Regions from separate parts of the Pseudomonas sp. MM227 genome, predicted to be linked through region 2. Evidence: riboswitches for the same ligand, from Rfam matches in the RefSeq annotation. Region 2 holds a riboswitch; the other holds the start of a gene.
The links. Region 2 has a riboswitch for cobalamin ahead of ONG87_RS10390 (CbtB-domain containing protein). Riboswitches for the same ligand answer to the same signal wherever they lie in the genome.
Positions count from the first base shown of each region.

Region 1: linked by a shared signal. The riboswitch ahead of cobO (cob(I)yrinic acid a,c-diamide adenosyltransferase) and the one ahead of ONG87_RS10390 (CbtB-domain containing protein) in region 2 are both predicted to bind cobalamin.

Region 1 covers NZ_OX352319.1:1,642,553-1,651,308, forward strand. The annotation lists gene ONG87_RS07485 (DUF2066 domain-containing protein) at 1-304, shown strand, start outside; gene ONG87_RS07490 (AI-2E family transporter) at 386-1,459, shown strand; gene hda (DnaA regulatory inactivator Hda) at 1,615-2,319, shown strand; gene ONG87_RS07500 (C40 family peptidase) at 2,633-3,268, shown strand; gene ONG87_RS07505 (C40 family peptidase) at 3,377-3,922, shown strand; gene ONG87_RS07510 (sorbosone dehydrogenase family protein) at 3,962-5,275, opposite strand; cobalamin riboswitch at 5,410-5,633, shown strand; gene cobO (cob(I)yrinic acid a,c-diamide adenosyltransferase) at 5,795-6,406, shown strand; gene ONG87_RS07520 (cobyrinate a,c-diamide synthase) at 6,403-7,737, shown strand; gene bluB (5,6-dimethylbenzimidazole synthase) at 7,734-8,381, shown strand; gene cbiB (adenosylcobinamide-phosphate synthase CbiB) at 8,378-8,756, shown strand, end outside.
Region 2 covers NZ_OX352319.1:2,303,606-2,312,361, forward strand. The annotation lists gene metH (methionine synthase) at 1-1,304, opposite strand, end outside; gene ONG87_RS10360 (acyltransferase) at 1,579-2,601, shown strand; gene nfuA (Fe-S biogenesis protein NfuA) at 2,679-3,263, shown strand; gene ONG87_RS10370 (GlxA family transcriptional regulator) at 3,352-4,350, opposite strand; gene cobM (precorrin-4 C(11)-methyltransferase) at 4,365-5,111, opposite strand; gene ONG87_RS10380 (cobalamin biosynthesis protein) at 5,146-5,571, opposite strand; gene ONG87_RS10385 (CbtA family protein) at 5,577-6,254, opposite strand; gene ONG87_RS10390 (CbtB-domain containing protein) at 6,266-6,460, opposite strand; cobalamin riboswitch at 6,590-6,814, opposite strand; gene ONG87_RS10395 (monovalent cation:proton antiporter-2 (CPA2) family protein) at 6,920-8,743, shown strand; gene ONG87_RS10400 (mechanosensitive ion channel family protein) at 8,747-8,756, opposite strand, start outside.

The sequences.
Region 1 (8,756 bases), 660 kb from region 2:
TTTCGTGGCCAAGCCCGGCGCCAGCAGCGAAATGACCCTGGCAGTCGAAGGCATGAACCTGGAGCGCTACGCGCAGATGGGTCGCCTGCTCGAATCCTACGGTGCGCGCCTGCGCACGGTGGACGGCGACAAGGTCGTCTACCGCGTGACGGGCAGTGCCGAGCAGTTGCGCGCGCAACTGGGCCTGGCCAAGCTGCAGGAGGTGCCGTACCAGGCGCCCGCGGTACCGGTCGATGCCCAGGCGGCTCCCGGCATGCCGGCGCCAGCGCCCCAGCCCGCGCCGGACCTGAGCTTTCGCTGGTAAGCCAGCGACGCCAGTGCGGCGCCGCACTGGCGTCGCACCCAATTCCCGTTTTGTCTCTTCTATATATAGCTGGGCTGTCCGATGACTGATATGCGCCGTTGGTTCTGGCTGGGAGCAGTGCTGCTGCTCTGCGTGTTCTTCTACCTGCTGCATCCGATTCTCTCGCCTTTCCTGGTAGGTATCCTGCTGGCTTATCTGGCGGATCCGCTGGTCGATCGACTGGAGAAATGGAAGCTGTCGCGCACCTGGGGCGTGGTGGTGGTGTTCGCCCTGTTCACGCTGCTGTTGGTGCTGGCGCTGCTGGTGCTCATCCCCATGCTCGCCAAGCAGTTGGTCAGCCTGTACCAGATGGCCCCGCAGATGCTCGACTGGTTGCAGCATTCGGCGCTGCCATGGGTGCAGACCCGGCTGGGCCTGGCCGAAGGATTCTGGAAATTCGACCAGATCAAGGCCGCTATCAGCAGCCATATGGGACAGACCACCGATGTGGTCGGGGTGATCCTGTCCCAGGCCACGGCCTCCGGTCTGGCGTTCATGGCCTGGTTGGCCAACTTCGTGCTGATCCCCGTAGTCGCCTTTTACCTGTTGCGCGACTGGGACCTGATGATGGCGAAAATCCGTGGCCTGCTGCCACGGCAACGGGAAGGGCAGATCGTGCGCCTCGCGGGTGAGTGCCACGAGGTGCTGGGCGCGTTCGTGCGTGGTCAGCTGCTGGTGATGCTGGCCCTGGGTGTCATCTACGCCACCGGATTGATGCTGGTGGGCCTGCAGTTGGGCCTGTTGATCGGCGTCGTCGCCGGGCTTGCGGCCATCGTGCCGTACATGGGCTTCGTCATCGGCATCGGTTCGGCGATCATCGCCGGCCTGTTCCAGTTCGGCCTGGACCCGTTCCACATGATCGCCATCGTCGCCGTATTCATGATCGGCCAGGCGCTGGAGGGCATGGTGCTCACGCCTTTGCTGGTGGGCGATCGCATAGGTCTGCACCCGGTGGCGGTGATCTTCGCCATTCTCGCCGGCGGCGAGCTGTTCGGTTTCACCGGCGTGCTGCTGGCGCTGCCGGTGGCTGCAGTGATCATGGTCCTGGTGCGGCACATGCACGACCTGTACAAGGACTCGAACATCTACGCCGGCTCCGAGGATCCAGACCTGTGAGCGCGGCGGGCCCTGCGGGGCTCGCTGCAGTCAAACTGTAAACCTTTGATTTTCCAAGCAGTGTTGCGCATTGTGCGGCTGCCCGGGCAGGTATAGACTTTGCACACTTCACATTGAGGCCCTTTGCAGCTCGATCCCAGGGCTGTTCAGCCAGCATGAAACCGATTCAGCTGCCCCTAGGTGTGCGTCTGCGGGATGACGCGACCTTCATCAATTACTATCCAGGCGCCAATGCCGCGGCACTCGGCTACGTCGAGCGCCTGTGCGAAGCCGACGCCGGTTGGACCGAAAGCCTCATCTACCTGTGGGGCAAGCACGGGGTAGGGCGCACTCATTTGCTGCACGCAGCCTGCCTGCGTTTCGAGCAACTGGGCGAACCGGCGGTGTACCTGCCGCTGGCCGAACTGCTCGATCGTGGCGTCGGCATCCTCGATGATCTGGCCCAGTACGAGCTGGTATGCCTGGATGACCTGCATGTGGTGGCCGGCAAGCCGGAGTGGGAAGAAGCCCTGTTCCACCTGTTCAACCGCCTTCGCGACAGTGGCCGCCGGCTGCTGATCGCCGCTTCCCACTCGCCCCGCGAACTGCCGGTGAAGCTTGCCGACCTGAAGTCGCGCCTGACCCTCGCCCTGATCTTCCAGATGCGCCCGCTGTCCGACGAGGACAAACTGCGCGCCCTGCAACTGCGTGCATCGCGTCGCGGCCTGCACCTGACCGACGAGGTCGGCCATTTCATTCTCACCCGCGGAACGCGCAGCATGAGTGCACTGTTCGAGCTGCTCGAGCGCCTCGATCAGGCCTCGCTGCAGGCGCAGCGCAAGCTGACCATCCCTTTCCTCAAGGAAACGCTGGGGTGGTAGAAAAGGCAGGTCGATTCAGCCGCTCTATGACCTGTTTCACCGGTGTTCCAATCGGTTCTAAGTGCGCCTCTGCAGCATGCTTATCTGTATAGACGTCCAGTCATGATGGTGGCATTTTGCGATTATCTTTCGGCCAATGAATTCGGGGATTCGGCGTCATTACCGTGCAACGGGGTGCGAGGGGGGCTGCAAAATGGGGCGTTAGATGTCACCGTAATTCTCCTGAGTCACATTTCGTTCGATTGAATTTGCAAATAATCGCGATACAGGTATAGTCGCTTCTCTTTCACTATTCCTCGTCACGGTCGTGCCCATGCTCAATCGCTTAGCACCCCTCGTGCCCATCGCACTGTTGACCCTTCTGGTCGGTTGCGCGGCGCAAGCGCCGGTCTCCCAGCAGCAGGTCCTGGACCCGGTCACCGCCGTCCAGCCGCATCAATCCCCTTCGAAAGCCTCGCTGCTGTTCGAAGAAGAAATTGCCACCGAAGACGAGCTGGCCCAGTTCGACGGCAGCAAGGGCTACAGCTTGCCGATCCTGGCCGACAGCATCCTTGAGCGTGGCAAATCCCTGATCGGTACCCGCTACCGTTTCGGCGGCACCGACAAGGCTTCCGGTTTCGATTGCAGTGGTTTCATCGGCTATCTGTTCCGCGAAGAGGCGGGCATGAACCTGCCGCGCTCGACTCGCGAGATGATCAACGTCAAGGCCCCACTGGTTGCCCGCAACAAGCTCAAGCCCGGTGACCTGCTGTTCTTCAGCACCAACGGCCGTGGTCGTGTCAGCCATGCCGGCATCTACCTGGGCGATGACCAGTTCATCCACTCCAGCAGCCGCCGCAGCGGTGGCGTTCGCGTAGACAGCCTGGGCGACAGCTACTGGAGCAAGACTTTCATCGAGGCCAAGCGGGCCCTGGCCATGGCGCCCACCACGATGATCTCCAGCAAATAACGGATGCAGCGCAACAAAGCGGCGGTGAGGTGAAAATCTCAGCGCCGTTTGTGTTTTCGGGTAATGAATCTAGTCTATTACGGCAGTCGGCTCAGGATGGTTCGGTACATGTCTACCCAGGCACGCGTTTTCGCTTCAATCGCATTGGCTGCCGTGCTTGCCGGCTGCGCCAGTGCGCCTCCGGCCAAGGTAGTCAGGCCCAAGGTCATCAACCCGATCGTCATGAACCCCAACAACGACATGGTCGGCGCCGCCGACGACGTCTTGTTCCGGGCCTTGGGATTGGTGGGCACGCCGTACCGCTGGGGAGGCAATACGCCCGACTCCGGGTTCGACTGCAGCGGCCTGATCAGCTTCGTTTATCGCGACGCCGCCGGCATTGCCCTGCCGCGCTCGACGCGGGAAATGATCGTGATGCGCTCGCCGGATGTCGACCAGTCGCACCTGCAGTCCGGGGATCTGGTGTTCTTTGCCACCAGCGGTGGCTCGCAAGTCAGTCACGCCGGTATCTACGTAGGGGAGGGGCGTTTCGTGCATGCCCCGTCGAGCGGCGGCACGGTCAAGCTCGATTATCTGAACAAGCCCTATTGGCAAAAAGCCTATCTCAACGCCAAGCGGGTGCTGCAACCTGGCCAGTTGGCGCGCAATCCGTGACCCGAACGGGGCGAGTGATCTCGCCCCGGCCTGGCTCGATCACTTGGCGGCAGTGACTCGCCAGATCTTGTTGCCCACATCGTCGGCAACCAGCACACCGCCCTTGTGGTCGGGCAGTACCGCAACCGGGCGACCCATGGCTTTCTCGTCGCCATTGAGGAAGCCACTGAGCAGGTCGATGGGCTGGCCGCTCGGCTTGCCATCCACGAACGGTACGAACACCACTTTATAGCCGCTGTGCGGCTTGCGATTCCACGATCCATGCTGGCCGATCAGTGCGCCCGTGGTGAAGGGGGCAGGCAATCCGCTGCCGTCGGCGAAACTCAAGCCCAGCGATGCCGTATGCGGCCCGACTGCATAGTCCGGCGCGATGGCCTTGGCCACCAGTTCGGGATTCTGCGGCTCGACGCGTACGTCTACATGCTGCCCGTAATAGCTATAGGGCCAGCCGTAGAAACCGCCATCCTTGACCGAGGTGATGTAATCCGGCACCAGGTCGCTGCCGATCTCGTCGCGCTCGTTGACCGCCGTCCACAACTTGCCGGTCTTGGGTTGCCAGGCCATGCCGTTGGGGTTGCGCAGGCCGGAGGCGAAAATCCGGTGCTGGCCCGTGGCAGCATCCACTTCCCAGATTGCTGCGCGGCCTTGTTCCTGATCCATGCCGTTCTCGCCCACGTTGCTGTTGGAGCCAACGGTGACGTACAGCTTCTTGCCATCTGGGCTGGCGATGACGTTCTTGGTCCAGTGGTGGTTGAGCGTGCCGCCCGGCAGGTCCACGACTTTCTCGCCCGCGCCGCTGATCGAGGTGGCGCCATCGGTGTATTTGAAGCGCAGCAGCTTGTCGGTGTCCGCCACATAGAAATCGTTGCCGACCAGGGTCATGCCGAACGGCGAATTGAGGTTGGCAATGAAGACGGTACGGGTCTCGGCCACGCCATCACCGTCCTTGTCGCGCAGCAGCGAAATCCGGTTGGCGCTGGGCACGCCGGCGCCCGCCCGGCTCATCACCTTCTCCATGACGAAGCCGCGAATACCCTTGCTGTCGTCAGGCTTGGCCGGCGAGTTGGTTTCCGCCACCAGCACGTCACCGTTGGGCAGCACGTAAAGCCAGCGCGGGTGGTCCAGGTCTGCGGCGAATGCGGCCACCTGGGTGCCGGGCGCCGCCGTTGGCTTGCCACCTTCGGGCCAGCCCACCGCCGGCGCGATGTTGACGGTAGGGATCAGGGTCTTGTTAGGCTCGGGCAGCTTGGGCGAGGGGCCCGTCCCGTCGCTGACCTGCAATGACGATGTTTCGCCACAGGCGGCAAGGCCGGCAGCCAGCAGGATCAATGTAGCGAGGCGGGTCTTGTGCATGGTCGGGCTCTCTGAGGTTTTGTTCACAGAAGGTAGAGGCACTGGCGGTTGGCAAGGTTCAACCGCGTTGCCGATCAGCGGCAGCAGGGGATCAGGTGCTGCGGATCAATTGACGCTCCTGGCTCAACCCTCTAACCTGCGCGGCTGTTCCAGGTGCTCGGCGATCGGACGATCCAGACGAGTGAAACAGGGAAGCCGGTGCGCAGCGTTCGACGCGCCATCCCGGCGCTGCCCCCGCAACGGTAGACGAGTCAAGGCTGCACACGATGCCACTGAAGTGATTCGGGAAGGCGTGCGGCCTGGGTGTGTACAGCCCCGCTCGTGAGCCCGGAGACCGGCCTGGTCCACCTTTACGGCACGCTGCAGGGCCGGCGCTCATTCTCGGGCGTCGTTGCGCCGGGCCGTGCCCTGACCCATGTACTGTCGCGCGGGGAGAGCGGCATTGACGTTCACTGTTCGGCCAGCCGGCCGCGGTGTCGCGTCGATGCTGCCTGCGTGCAGGTGTAGCGGAGAGCCACCATGAACGAAACGACCGAACGCGACGCACGTCACCTGGCGCGCATGCTGCGCAAGAAAGCCGTGATGGACGAACGCATCGCCAATTCTCCCAACGAATGTGGCTTGCTGCTGGTGCTCAGCGGCAACGGCAAGGGCAAGAGCAGTTCCGCGTTCGGCATGCTCGCGCGAGCCATGGGCCACGGCCTGCAGTGCGGCGTGGTGCAGTTCATCAAGGGGCGCAACAGCACCGGCGAGGAACTGTTCTTCCGGCGCTTTCCCGAGCAGGTGCGCTACCACGTGATGGGTGAAGGGTTCACCTGGGAAACTCAGGATCGGCAGCGAGACATCGCGGCGGCCGAGGCTGCCTGGGACGTCTCCAGGCAGCTGATGAGCGATCCGGCCATTGGCCTGGTGGTGCTCGACGAACTCAACATTGCCCTCAAGCATGGTTATCTCGACCTGGACACCGTGCTGCATGATCTGCAGGCACGTCCGCCCATGCAGCATGTGATCGTCACCGGTCGCGGGGCCAAGCCCGAGCTGATCGAACTGGCCGACACAGTCACCGAAATGGGTGTGGTCAAGCATGCGTTCCAGGCCGGCATCCGTGCCCAGAAGGGCATCGAGCTATGACCGAGCCGCGCCAGTGTCCGGCGGTGCTGATCGCCGCCCCGGCCTCCGGGCAGGGCAAGACCACGGTGACTGCCGCCCTGGCGCGCCTGCATCGCAATCAGGGGCGGCGGGTGCGGGTGTTCAAGTGCGGCCCGGACTTTCTCGATCCGATGATCCTCGCTCGCGCCAGCGGCGCGCCTGTCTATCAGTTGGACATGTGGATGGTCGGCGAGCAGGACAGCCGGCGGCTGTTATGGGAAGCGGCGCAGGAAGCCGACATCATCCTCATCGAAGGCGTCATGGGCCTGTTCGACGGCACGCCGTCCAGCGCTGACCTGGCGCGTCATTTCGGCGTTCCGGTGCTGGCCGTGATCGATGGCACCGCCATGGCGCAGACGTTCGGCGCTCTTGCCCTGGGCCTGGCCTGTTACCAACCCGATCTGCCGTTCGCCGGCGTCCTGGCCAACCGGGTCGGCACGGTGCGTCACGCGCAACTGCTCGAGGGCAGCCTGACCCAGGGTCTGCGCTGGTACGGCGCGTTGTCCCGGGAAACCGGGATCGAACTGCCGAGCCGCCATCTGGGGCTGGTCCAGGCCAGCGAGCTCAACGACCTGGATACCCGCCTGGATGCCGCTGCCGCCGCCCTGGCCCAGACCTGCCAGGTGGCCTTGCCGCCTGCGGTCACCTTCGCCGCCCCGGTCGAACGCTCGGTGGCGCGCCTGCTCGATGGTGTGCGCCTTGGTGTGGCCCGCGATGCCGCGTTCGCCTTCGTCTACGACGCCAGTCTGGATGTGTTGCGCGACATGGGCGCCGAGCTGGTGTTCTTCTCGCCGTTGCACGACCTGCGGCTGCCGCCATGCGACAGCCTGTACCTGCCCGGTGGCTACCCCGAGCTGCACCATTTGGCGCTCGCCGCCAACGTTTCGATGCTCGACGATATCCGCGCTCACCATGCCGCGGGCAAGCCGCTGCTGGCCGAATGTGGCGGCATGCTCTACTTGCTCGACGCGCTGACCGACGTCGAAGGGGCCCGCGCGCAACTGCTGGGTCTGCTGCCCGGCGAAGCAGTCATGCAGAAGCGTCTGGCGGCCCTGGCCTTGCAGGCGGTCGAGCTGCCGGAGGGGGTATTGCGCGGGCACACTTATCACCACTCGCTGACCAGTACCGAGCTGCAGCCGATTGCTCGTGGCGTCAGCCCCAATGGCGGTCGCGGCGCCGAGGCGGTTTACCGCCAGGGACGGATGACCGCCTCTTACGTGCATTTCTATTTCCCGTCCAATCCGGCGGCGGTGGCCGCACTGTTCGCGCCCGATGATCGCGCGCCTGCAGCCGGGCATCGGGCGGCGTCATGAGCGAGCCCTACAGCGACAGCGAGCGCGCCGCCATCTACCGAGTGATCGCCGAACGCCGCGACATGCGTCACTTCGCCGGCGGCAGCGTCCCCCCGGAGCTGCTTGCGCGGTTGCTGGCGGCCGCCCACCAGGGGCCCAGCGTCGGCCTGATGCAGCCCTGGCGATTCATTCGCATCAGCGACGCGGGTGTGCGCGGACGCATCCAGGCGTTGGTCGAGCAAGAACGACTGCGCACCGCACACGCCATGGGCGAGCGTTCGGACCAGTTCATGCAGCTCAAGGTCGAAGGGATCGCGGACTGCGCCGAAGTGCTGGTTGCGGCGCTGATGGACGATCGCGAGCGCCATGTGTTCGGCCGCCGGACCTTGCCGGAAATGGACCTGGCCTCGGTGTCCTGCGCCATCCAGAACCTGTGGCTGGCGGCGCGCGCCGAGGGTTTGGGCATGGGTTGGGTGTCGCTGTTCGATCCCCGTGCACTGGCCGAGGTACTGGGCATGCCCGCTGGAGCCAAACCGGTGGCGGTACTGTGCCTGGGGCCGGTCGAAGGCTTCTACGATGCGCCGATGCTGGAACTTCAAGGCTGGGCTGCCCCCCAGCCGCTCGAACACATGCTGTACGAAAACCAATGGGGAAAATCGTTGTGAGCATTGCGTTGATGACGGCGGCCGGGGTGGCGCTCGATGCCCTGTTGGGCGAGCCGCGCAGGCACCATCCGCTGGTTGCCTTCGGCCGTCTGGCCAACCGGATCGAAGCACGTTTCAACAGCGCCGGGCGTGGCTGGCGCAGCCACGGTGTCACCGCCTGGTTCCTGGCCGTGGTGCCCCTGACCCTGTTGGCGACATTGCTGTCCTGGCTGCCGCTGGTCGGCTGGCTGGTGGAGATTGGCGCGCTGTACCTGGCGCTGGGCATGCGCAGCCTGGGGGAGCACGTGATGCCCGTGGCCCAGGCTCTGCGCAGCGACGACCTGGCCAGCGCTCGTCAGCGTGTCGGCTATCTGGTCAGCCGGCAGACCGATGAGC
Region 2 (8,756 bases):
ATGATCGGCACCCGCGAGATGTCCGGCTCGCCAGCGATCAGGTTGAGGAAGGTGACCATCGCCTTCTGCGAGTCGAGCATGCCCTCGTCCATGTTGATGTCGATCACCTGCGCGCCGGCTTCCACCTGCTGCAGGGCGACTTCCAGGGCCTCGGTGTAGTTGTCCTCGCGGATCAGCCGGGCGAAGCGCGCGGAGCCGGTGATGTTGGTGCGCTCGCCGACGTTGACGAACAACGACTGGCGGTCGATGGTGAACGGCTCCAGACCCGACAACCGGCAGGCTTTGGGAATGTCCGGGATCGCCCGCGGCGCATAGCCGGCCACTGCCTTGGCGATGGCTTCGATATGCCCCGGCGTGGTACCGCAGCAGCCACCGACGATGTTGAGAAAGCCGCTCTGGGCAAACTCTTCGATGATCTTCGCGGTTTCCGAAGGCAGCTCGTCGTATTCGCCAAAGGCGTTCGGCAAGCCGGCGTTGGGGTGCGCCGAAACGTAGGTGCCGGCCTTGTTCGACAGCTCTTCCAGGTAGGGGCGCAGCTCGCTGGCACCCAGCGCGCAGTTCAGGCCTACCGAGATCGGCCTGGCATGGCTTACCGAGTTCCAGAAGGCCTCGGTGGTCTGCCCGGACAGGGTGCGGCCGGACGCATCGGTGATGGTCCCGGAAATCATGATCGGCAATTCGAAGCCCAGTTCCTCGTACACCCCCTGCACGGCGAAGATCGCCGCCTTGGCGTTGAGGGTGTCGAAGATGGTCTCGATCAGGATCAGGTCGGCGCCGCCCTCGATCAGGCCTTTGGTGGCTTCGGTGTAGTTTTCCACCAGCTCGTCGAAGGTGACGTTGCGGTAGCCGGGGTTGTTGACATCGGGGGACAGCGAGCAGGTGCGGCTGGTCGGGCCCAGCACGCCGGCAACGAAGCGCGGTTTGTCCGGGGTTTCCAGGGTCTTGGCGTCGGCGACGCGCCGGGCCACCCGCGCACCTTCAACGTTGAGCTCGTACACCAGCGACTCCATGCCATAGTCGGCCTGGGACACCTGGGTGGCATTGAAGGTGTTGGTTTCCAGAATGTCGGAGCCCGCGTCCAGGTAGGCCTTCTCGATGGCGGCGATCACATCCGGGCGGCTGAGCAGCAACAGGTCGTTATTGCCCTTGACGTCGCTTGGCCAATCGGCAAAGCGCTCACCCCGATAATCCTCTTCTTCGAGCTTGTAGCTCTGGATCATCGTGCCCATGCCGCCGTCGAGAATCAGGATGCGCTCTTTGAGGGCTTGCTGGAGGGCTTGAAGGCGAGCACTGCGGTCGGACATGGGAACCACTCTTTCAGAAAATTCGGACACTGTGACAGGTGGCGGATGATAGCAAACCTGTGCGCTATTTGATCATCACAAGGATTACCATGAATTTCACTCATGTTGAGACCGCCGGGCTCGTGCCTTTTTAATCCCTTGCACGAAACCCCGAAAGAGGCTTGCAGCCGGTCAGTCATTGACGCGTGTCGCGACCTTTTCGAGATTTTTGCAGTCCCACCCCTCGGAATGCCCTGAAAAGGGGCGCGAATTCTCGTTTCAAAAGGCGGTACGCATGCTGATTTCGCTTCAAGCTTTAAGGGCCCTGGCCGCCTGGATCGTAGTCTGCCATCACTTCATGCAGATTTTCTTCGACTTCCATGCCGCAGGCCCCATCGGTCAGTTCTTCACTGACCGAGGCGCGGTGGGCGTCGATATCTTTTTCGTCATCAGTGGGTTGGTCATCTACCTGTCGACCCAGGACAAGCAGATGCCCGCGGGGCGCTTCCTGCTCAACCGTGTCATTCGCATCGTACCGGCCTATTGGCTGTACACCGCCTTGATGGGGCTGATGCTGGTCAGCCTGGGCCAATGGCTGCCCCATGCCGCGATCGACCTGCCGCACTTCATCCTCTCGCTGCTGTTCATTCCTTCGGAAAATCCCGGTGGTTACGGCCTGTACCCGACGCTGAACGTGGGCTGGACACTCAACTACGAGATGTTCTTCTACCTGCTGTTCTCGCTGGTGTTCACCGTGCCGCAGCGTTACCGCCCGCTGATCGTCGCCGCCGCGCTGGTCGCGGTCAGCGAAGTACTTGGCCGCTATGGGGTGGTCAGCCGCTTCTATCAGAACAACATCATCTACGAGTTCCTGCTGGGCATCGGCATCGGCATGCTCTATCGCCGCGGCTGGATCGCCCAGGGCTTGTGGCTACCCCTGGCCGTGATCATCGTGTCGGCGGTGCTGATCTATCACCTGGATTCCAGCGACCGGCTGCTGCACTGGGGCTTGCCCAGCGCCTTGATCGTCCTGGCCTGCGTGGCCATGGAGCCGCACTTCCGTGGCAGCCGCCTGCTCAAGACCCTGGGCGACTGTTCGTATTCGGTGTACCTGGTGCACGTGCTGGTGCTCTACGCCGGTTGGCTGGCCAGCGTCCACTGGCATCTGAACCCATACTGGGTGTTTGCGTTCTGCGTGCCCACCATCGCCCTGGTGTCGTGGGCCAGCTACGTGTGGATCGAAAAGCGTCTGTACCAACGGGTCAAGCACTGGACCGACGCTCGCCTGGATTCGACCTCAATGGCCCGTACGGGGTGATTCCCGACCAAAACAGTCAGGCTTTGTCAGCGTCGCCGGATTCGCGTAAACTGCTGGCAAGTCTGTGAGGAACCACTATGAGCGCTATAACGATTACCGACGCTGCGCACGATTACCTGGCCGATCTGCTGAGCAAGCAGAACACCCCCGGAATCGGCATTCGCGTGTTCATCACCCAGCCAGGCACCCAGTACGCAGAGACGTGCATTGCCTACTGCAAGCCGGGTGAAGAAAAGCCGGAAGACACCGCCCTGGGCTTGAAAAGCTTCACCGCCTGGATCGACGCCGTCAGCGAAGCCTTCCTCGACGACGCCGTGGTCGACTACGCCACCGACCGCATGGGCGGGCAGCTCACCATCAAGGCGCCCAACGCCAAGGTGCCGATGGTCAACGCCGACAGCCCCGTCAACGAGCGCATCAACTACTATCTGCAAACCGAGATCAACCCCGGCCTGGCCAGCCACGGCGGGCAGGTCAGCCTGATCGACGTGGTCGAAGACGGCATTGCCGTGCTGCAGTTCGGCGGTGGTTGCCAGGGTTGTGGCCAGGCCGACGTCACCCTCAAGGACGGTATCGAGCGCACCCTGCTCGAGCGCATCCCGGAGCTCAAGGGCGTTCGCGATGTCACCGACCACACCCAGAAGGAAAACGCCTACTACTAGGTAGGCAAGCTAGGTAGGCAAGCTGCCCCGCGCCAGGAAGCGAGGCCCGCACTCGATTCGCTGCGCCCAAGCAGCGCGGTGCGGGCGGCTACTGGCCGAAGCGCTGTGCGTATCCCTGCGGACTCACCCCAAGCACCTTCTGAAAACTGCGCCGCAGGTTTTCCGCATGGCCATAGCCGCACAGGCGCGCCACGCTCTGCAACGACAATTGCCCGCCCTGAATCATCGCCCGGGCCGCTTCCAGGCGGACCCGCTCGATATGCCGCGCCGGCGTGATATTCAGTTCGGCGAAGAAAACCCGGTACAACGTCCGCGGCGTCATGTTGGCCTTGTGTGCCAGCGCTTCCAGGGACAGATCGGCGCTCAGGTTCAGTGCGATCCATTCCAGCAACTCGGTCAGCCTCGACGTCGTTCCGTTGCAGCGCGCCAGGTGTGGACTGAATTGCGTCTGTCCACCCGAACGCTTGAGAAACAGCACCAGGCGGCGGGCGACGGCAAGGGCCAGGGGTCGGCCCAGGTCGGCCTCGATCAACGCCAGCGCCAGGTCGATCCCGGCGGTGACGCCTGCCGAGGTGAAAATGTGGCTGTGCCCGTCCTTGTCCGAGGGGTCGTAGGTGTGCAGCCGATCGCCTTGCACCTGCACATTGGCAAAGGCCTGCAAGGCCTCGACATCGTCCCAGTGAGTGGTGGCGATCAAGCCGTCCAGCAAGCCCGCGCTGGCAAGCATCAGCGCTCCCGAGCACACCGAACCCAAGCGTCGGACCGTGGGCGCGGCCTCGCGCAACCAGGAGAGCAGGGCAGTGTTCGCGCACTGTTCGGCATCGCTGCTGCCGCCGGGCAGCAGCACCGTATCCAGGGTGCTGCAGTCCACCGACAGCCAGCTGGCGTCGGCATGCAATTTCAACCCGGCGGAGGTCGCCACGGCGCCCGCTGCCTCCCCCAGCAGCTGCAATTGGTAGAGTGGCGCCAGGCCCTGGCGGGCCAGCTCGACGTTGGCCGAGGCGAACACCTGCATCGGGCCGGTCACATCCAGGCTCATCACCCCGGGATAGATCAGGCAAGCGATCACTTTGGTGGAATCAGCCATGCAGTCCATGTCGTTCAAGAACGGTACAGGTGGGCATGGCCCGCACGGTACAGCGCCGAGTCGGCGAAACTGTCCGTGTGCAGCACGTGCCCCACGAGAATCAGCGCACTACGCCGGAAGTCCTTGGCTGCGACCTTGAGCTGGATATCCCCCAAGGTGCCCAGCACGAAGTCCTGATCCGGCCAGCTGGCCTTGTGAATCACGGCAACCGGGCAATCCGCGCCATAGCTGGGCAGCAGTTCGGCGACGATTCGATCCAGATTCTTCACTCCCAGGTGAATGGCCAACGTCGCGCCGTGCCGGGCCAGGCTGCCCAAGCTTTCACCCGGCGGCATCGGCGACTTGTCGCCATAGCGGGTGAGAATCACCGTCTGCGCCACATCGGGCAGGGTCAGCTCCACGCCCAGCAGCGCTGCGCAAGCGGCCGTAGCGGTCACGCCAGGAATGATCTGGTAGTCGATGCCATGTTCACGCAGGCAGCGAATCTGCTCACCGATCGCGCCATACAGGCCGGGATCGCCGCTGTGCACCCGCGCCACGTCTTCGCCCCGGTCATGAGCTTGGCGCATCAGCTCGATGATCTGTTGCAGGTGCAGCTCGGCGCTGTTGTGCACCTGGTGCGCGGTGTGCCCTTCGAGCACCGCGTCGGGCACCAGCGAGCCGGCATAGATGATCACTGGGCAACGCCGGATCAGGCGCTGGCCCTTGACGGTGATCAGCTCCGGATCGCCCGGTCCGGCGCCGATGAAATAAACGGTCATGGGGATTCCTGACAGGCGGAGGGGTGAATGATATTCAAGTTCGCGCCACAGTGCAGCCGGTCCGATCCCGCGTACCGGCTATGGCAAGGGTAGCCATAGTCGTTTGCCGCCGGTTGACACGCAGTATCGACGCAGACGCCGTGCAGTGCTCGGCCATGGCCAGGGCGGCGCTTTCAGCAACACCCTGGCAACCAGTCGCTGCGAATGAGCGCGCGGAACGATGGCTGAGTCGATCCTCAAAGGGCGCCAGCGCCTGCGCGCTGTAGGTGGCGAAAGGCAAACCAAGGCGTTCGGCCAGCAGTAGCAGCCCTGGCTCGTGTGCCTTGAGGTCGATGCTGGCCAGCCCCTGCACATCCGCCCAGTCAAGCCGGTGTTCGAGCAGGGTTTGTTCCAGCAGTTCGTGCAGCGCCTGCGCGCTGCAGCCCCGGCGACACCCGAACCCTACCCACAGCGCCGTCATCGGATTCAGCCACGGGCTCGGCGAAACAACCAGGTACTGATCAGGCCCAGGGCCAGCCAGAACACCGCATTGGTTACCAGTGAAGCAATCACGAACTGCTGTTCCAGCGCTTCGGGCGCCAGGCTCGCATGCTGTTCGGGTTGGGGCGCGCCAATGAGGTGCGGTACCAGCACGATGGCCAGGCCCAGCGCCTTGAGCAGCATGCCGCGGCCGAACACCAGCAACGCCAGGCCCGCAGCTGTCGACGCCGCCGTGCCGATCCACCAGGTTTGCCGCAATGCCAGGTCTGCCGCCTGCGTGCCGGGCAGTTCCGGCGGCAGGCCCAGGTTCGGCGCCAGGCAGAACACCGCGAATCCACCCAACCCCCACAACAGTCCCTGGGCATTGCGACCAGGTGCCCGCAGCGTATAGAGCGCGACCAGCATCAGGGCGAAGCCGACGGCCACTACCAGATTGCCCCCGGCCGTGGACAGCACGCGCTGCCAGCCGTTTTCTGGTTCCCAGGCCTCGGCGTGCTCGTGCGTGGCGCCTGCGGCATCGGCATGCTCATGCTGCAAGGCAGGTGTTTCATAGCTTTCACCCTCAAGGATCAGCGGGGCGACCCAGAGGGCTTGCAGAAGCGTCAGCAACAGTGCGGCCAGCAGCCCGCTGAACCCGGCGGTACGTACGATGTGCCTGATCATCTCGGTATTCCTCAATGGCACGGAAAGGCGGCGCTGTGCCGGGTGTCGTGAGCGGCGTTGTGCACGGCTTCGATATGCGAGAAACCGGCGAAGCCGACCAGGCAGCAGCCCAGCAGGAACGTACCAGTCGCCAGCGCAATGCGCTGGGCGAGGGTGGCGGTATGCGTTTGGGCGTGTTCAGGGCTGGTTGAGACGGTGCTGGACATGGCGTTCCCTCTGGTGGTCCCGACGGTGGCGGCTCCACGGTATGTGGTTCCGACAATCGGGCACGCGCACGCAGAAAGCCTGGCGCAGGCGCGCCATGCTCGCAACAGCGCCCGCCCACCGCGGGTTTGTCGATCACAGACAGTCTGGGCCGGTCTCCGGGCTTGCGAGGGGCGGTATGAGCCAGCCTTGAAAGCGTCGCCTTCCCACACCCATGACAGGCGCAGTGGATCTGACACTTCTCTCGCTTACCGTTGCGGGGGCAGCACCGGACTTGCGCCAGCATCCAATCGAAGCTGGCACTCACCGGTTTCCCGTTTCACCCTGTGAAGGGCACCCAAACGAAGCGCCTAGCAAATCATGTCGACGCGGGGCCGTCAATCCGCGCCCATGCCAGCGAGCGCCGGCGCCTGTAGAATGCTGCCGCGGTCCGCACTTTCACATTCGACAAGGAGTTCCCCATGCCCGAAGAAGGCAACATGCTACAAGCCGCCGTGGTGTTCCTGCTGGCCGCGGTGATTGCCGTGCCGTTGGCCAAACGCCTGCAATTGGGCGCGGTGCTGGGCTATCTGTTCGCCGGGGTGGTCATCGGCCCGCAAGTGCTGGGCTGGGTCGGCGACCCACAGAGCGTCAGCCACATCTCGGAACTGGGGGTAGTCCTGCTGCTGTTCATCATTGGCCTGGAGCTGTCGCCCAAGCGGCTGTGGGTCATGCGCAAGGCGGTGTTCGGGGTTGGCCTGGCACAGGTGCTGCTGACCGCAGTGGTGATCGGCGCGGTGGCATTGCTCGGCTTCGGCCAGCCGTTGAACAGCGCTGTGGTGCTGGGTCTGGGCCTGGCCTTGTCGTCCACCGCATTCGGCCTGCAAAGCCTGGCCGAACGCAAGGAACTCAACGCTCCCCACGGCCGCCTGGCCTTCGCCATCCTGCTGTTCCAGGACATCGCCGCGATCCCACTGATCGCCATGGTGCCGCTGCTGGCCGGCAGTGGCAGCGATGCAGGCGAGGGCAGTACGCTGGATCACAGCCTGCGGGTGCTGGGCAGCATCGCTGTGGTGGTGGTCGGCGGGCGCTATCTGTTGCGTCCGGTGTTTCGCATCGTCGCCCGCACTGGCCTGCAGGAGGTGTCCACCGCTACAGCCTTGCTGGTGGTGATCGGCACCGCCTGGCTGATGGAGCTGGCCGGTGTTTCCATGGCCCTGGGCGCCTTTCTCGCTGGCTTGCTGCTGGCCGATTCGGAATACCGGCACGAGCTGGAGTCGCAGATCGAGCCGTTCAAGGGGCTGCTGCTGGGGCTGTTCTTCATCAGTGTCGGCATGGGCGCCAATCTGGGCCTGCTGCTCGAAAACCCGGCACTGGTGCTGGGGCTGACGCTGCTGTTGATCGGCATCAAGCTGCCATTGCTGGTGTTGATCGGGCGTCTGGCCGGCGGCTTGGGCCGGCTCAGTGCCGTACGCCTGGGTATCGTGCTGGCCGCCGGCGGCGAGTTCGCCTTCGTGGTGTTCAAGATAGGCCGCGAGCAGGGCCTGTTCGACGCGCGCCTGTACGACACCTTGCTGCTGACCATCACCCTGTCGATGGCGCTCACGCCATTGCTGTTGCTGCTGTGCGCACGCCTGCTGCGGGTCAAGACCCCGCCGGTGGAAGTGCCGGACGCCTACCGCGAGATCGAAAGCGACGCGCCGCGCGTGGTGATTGCCGGCATGGGCCGGATGGGGCAGATCGTTGCGCGGATCCTGCGCGCGCAGAAGATCAGCTTCGTAGCCCTGGACACCTCGGTGGAGTCCATCGAGTTCTCGCGCAGCTTCGGCCACCTGCCGGTGTTCTATGGCGACCCGCTGCGGCCGGAGATCCTGCGCGCGGCCAAGGTCGAGCAGGCCGAGTATTTCGTCATCGCCACCGACGATCCGGAAATCAACATCAAGACCGCCGAACTGGTCAACCGCCTGTACCCGCACGTGAAAATCATCGCCCGCGCGCGCAACCGCCAGCACGTGCACCGACTGGTCGACCATGGCGCCCAGGCGGTTCGCGAAACCTACTACTCGAGCCTGGAAATCACCCGCCGAACGCTGGTCGGCCTGGGCTTGAGCCAATCCCAGGCCGATGCGCGTATCAGCCGCTTCAAGCGCCATGACGAACAGGTGCTGCAGGCCCAGCATGCGATCTACGACGATGAAGCCAAGGTCATGCAGACCGCCCAGGAAGCGCGCGCCGAGCTGGCCCGACTGTTCGAATCCGATCGCCAGGACGAGAAGGCGGCCGCCAAGGGCGCGCCGCGGCGCTGAGAATCAAACCGGC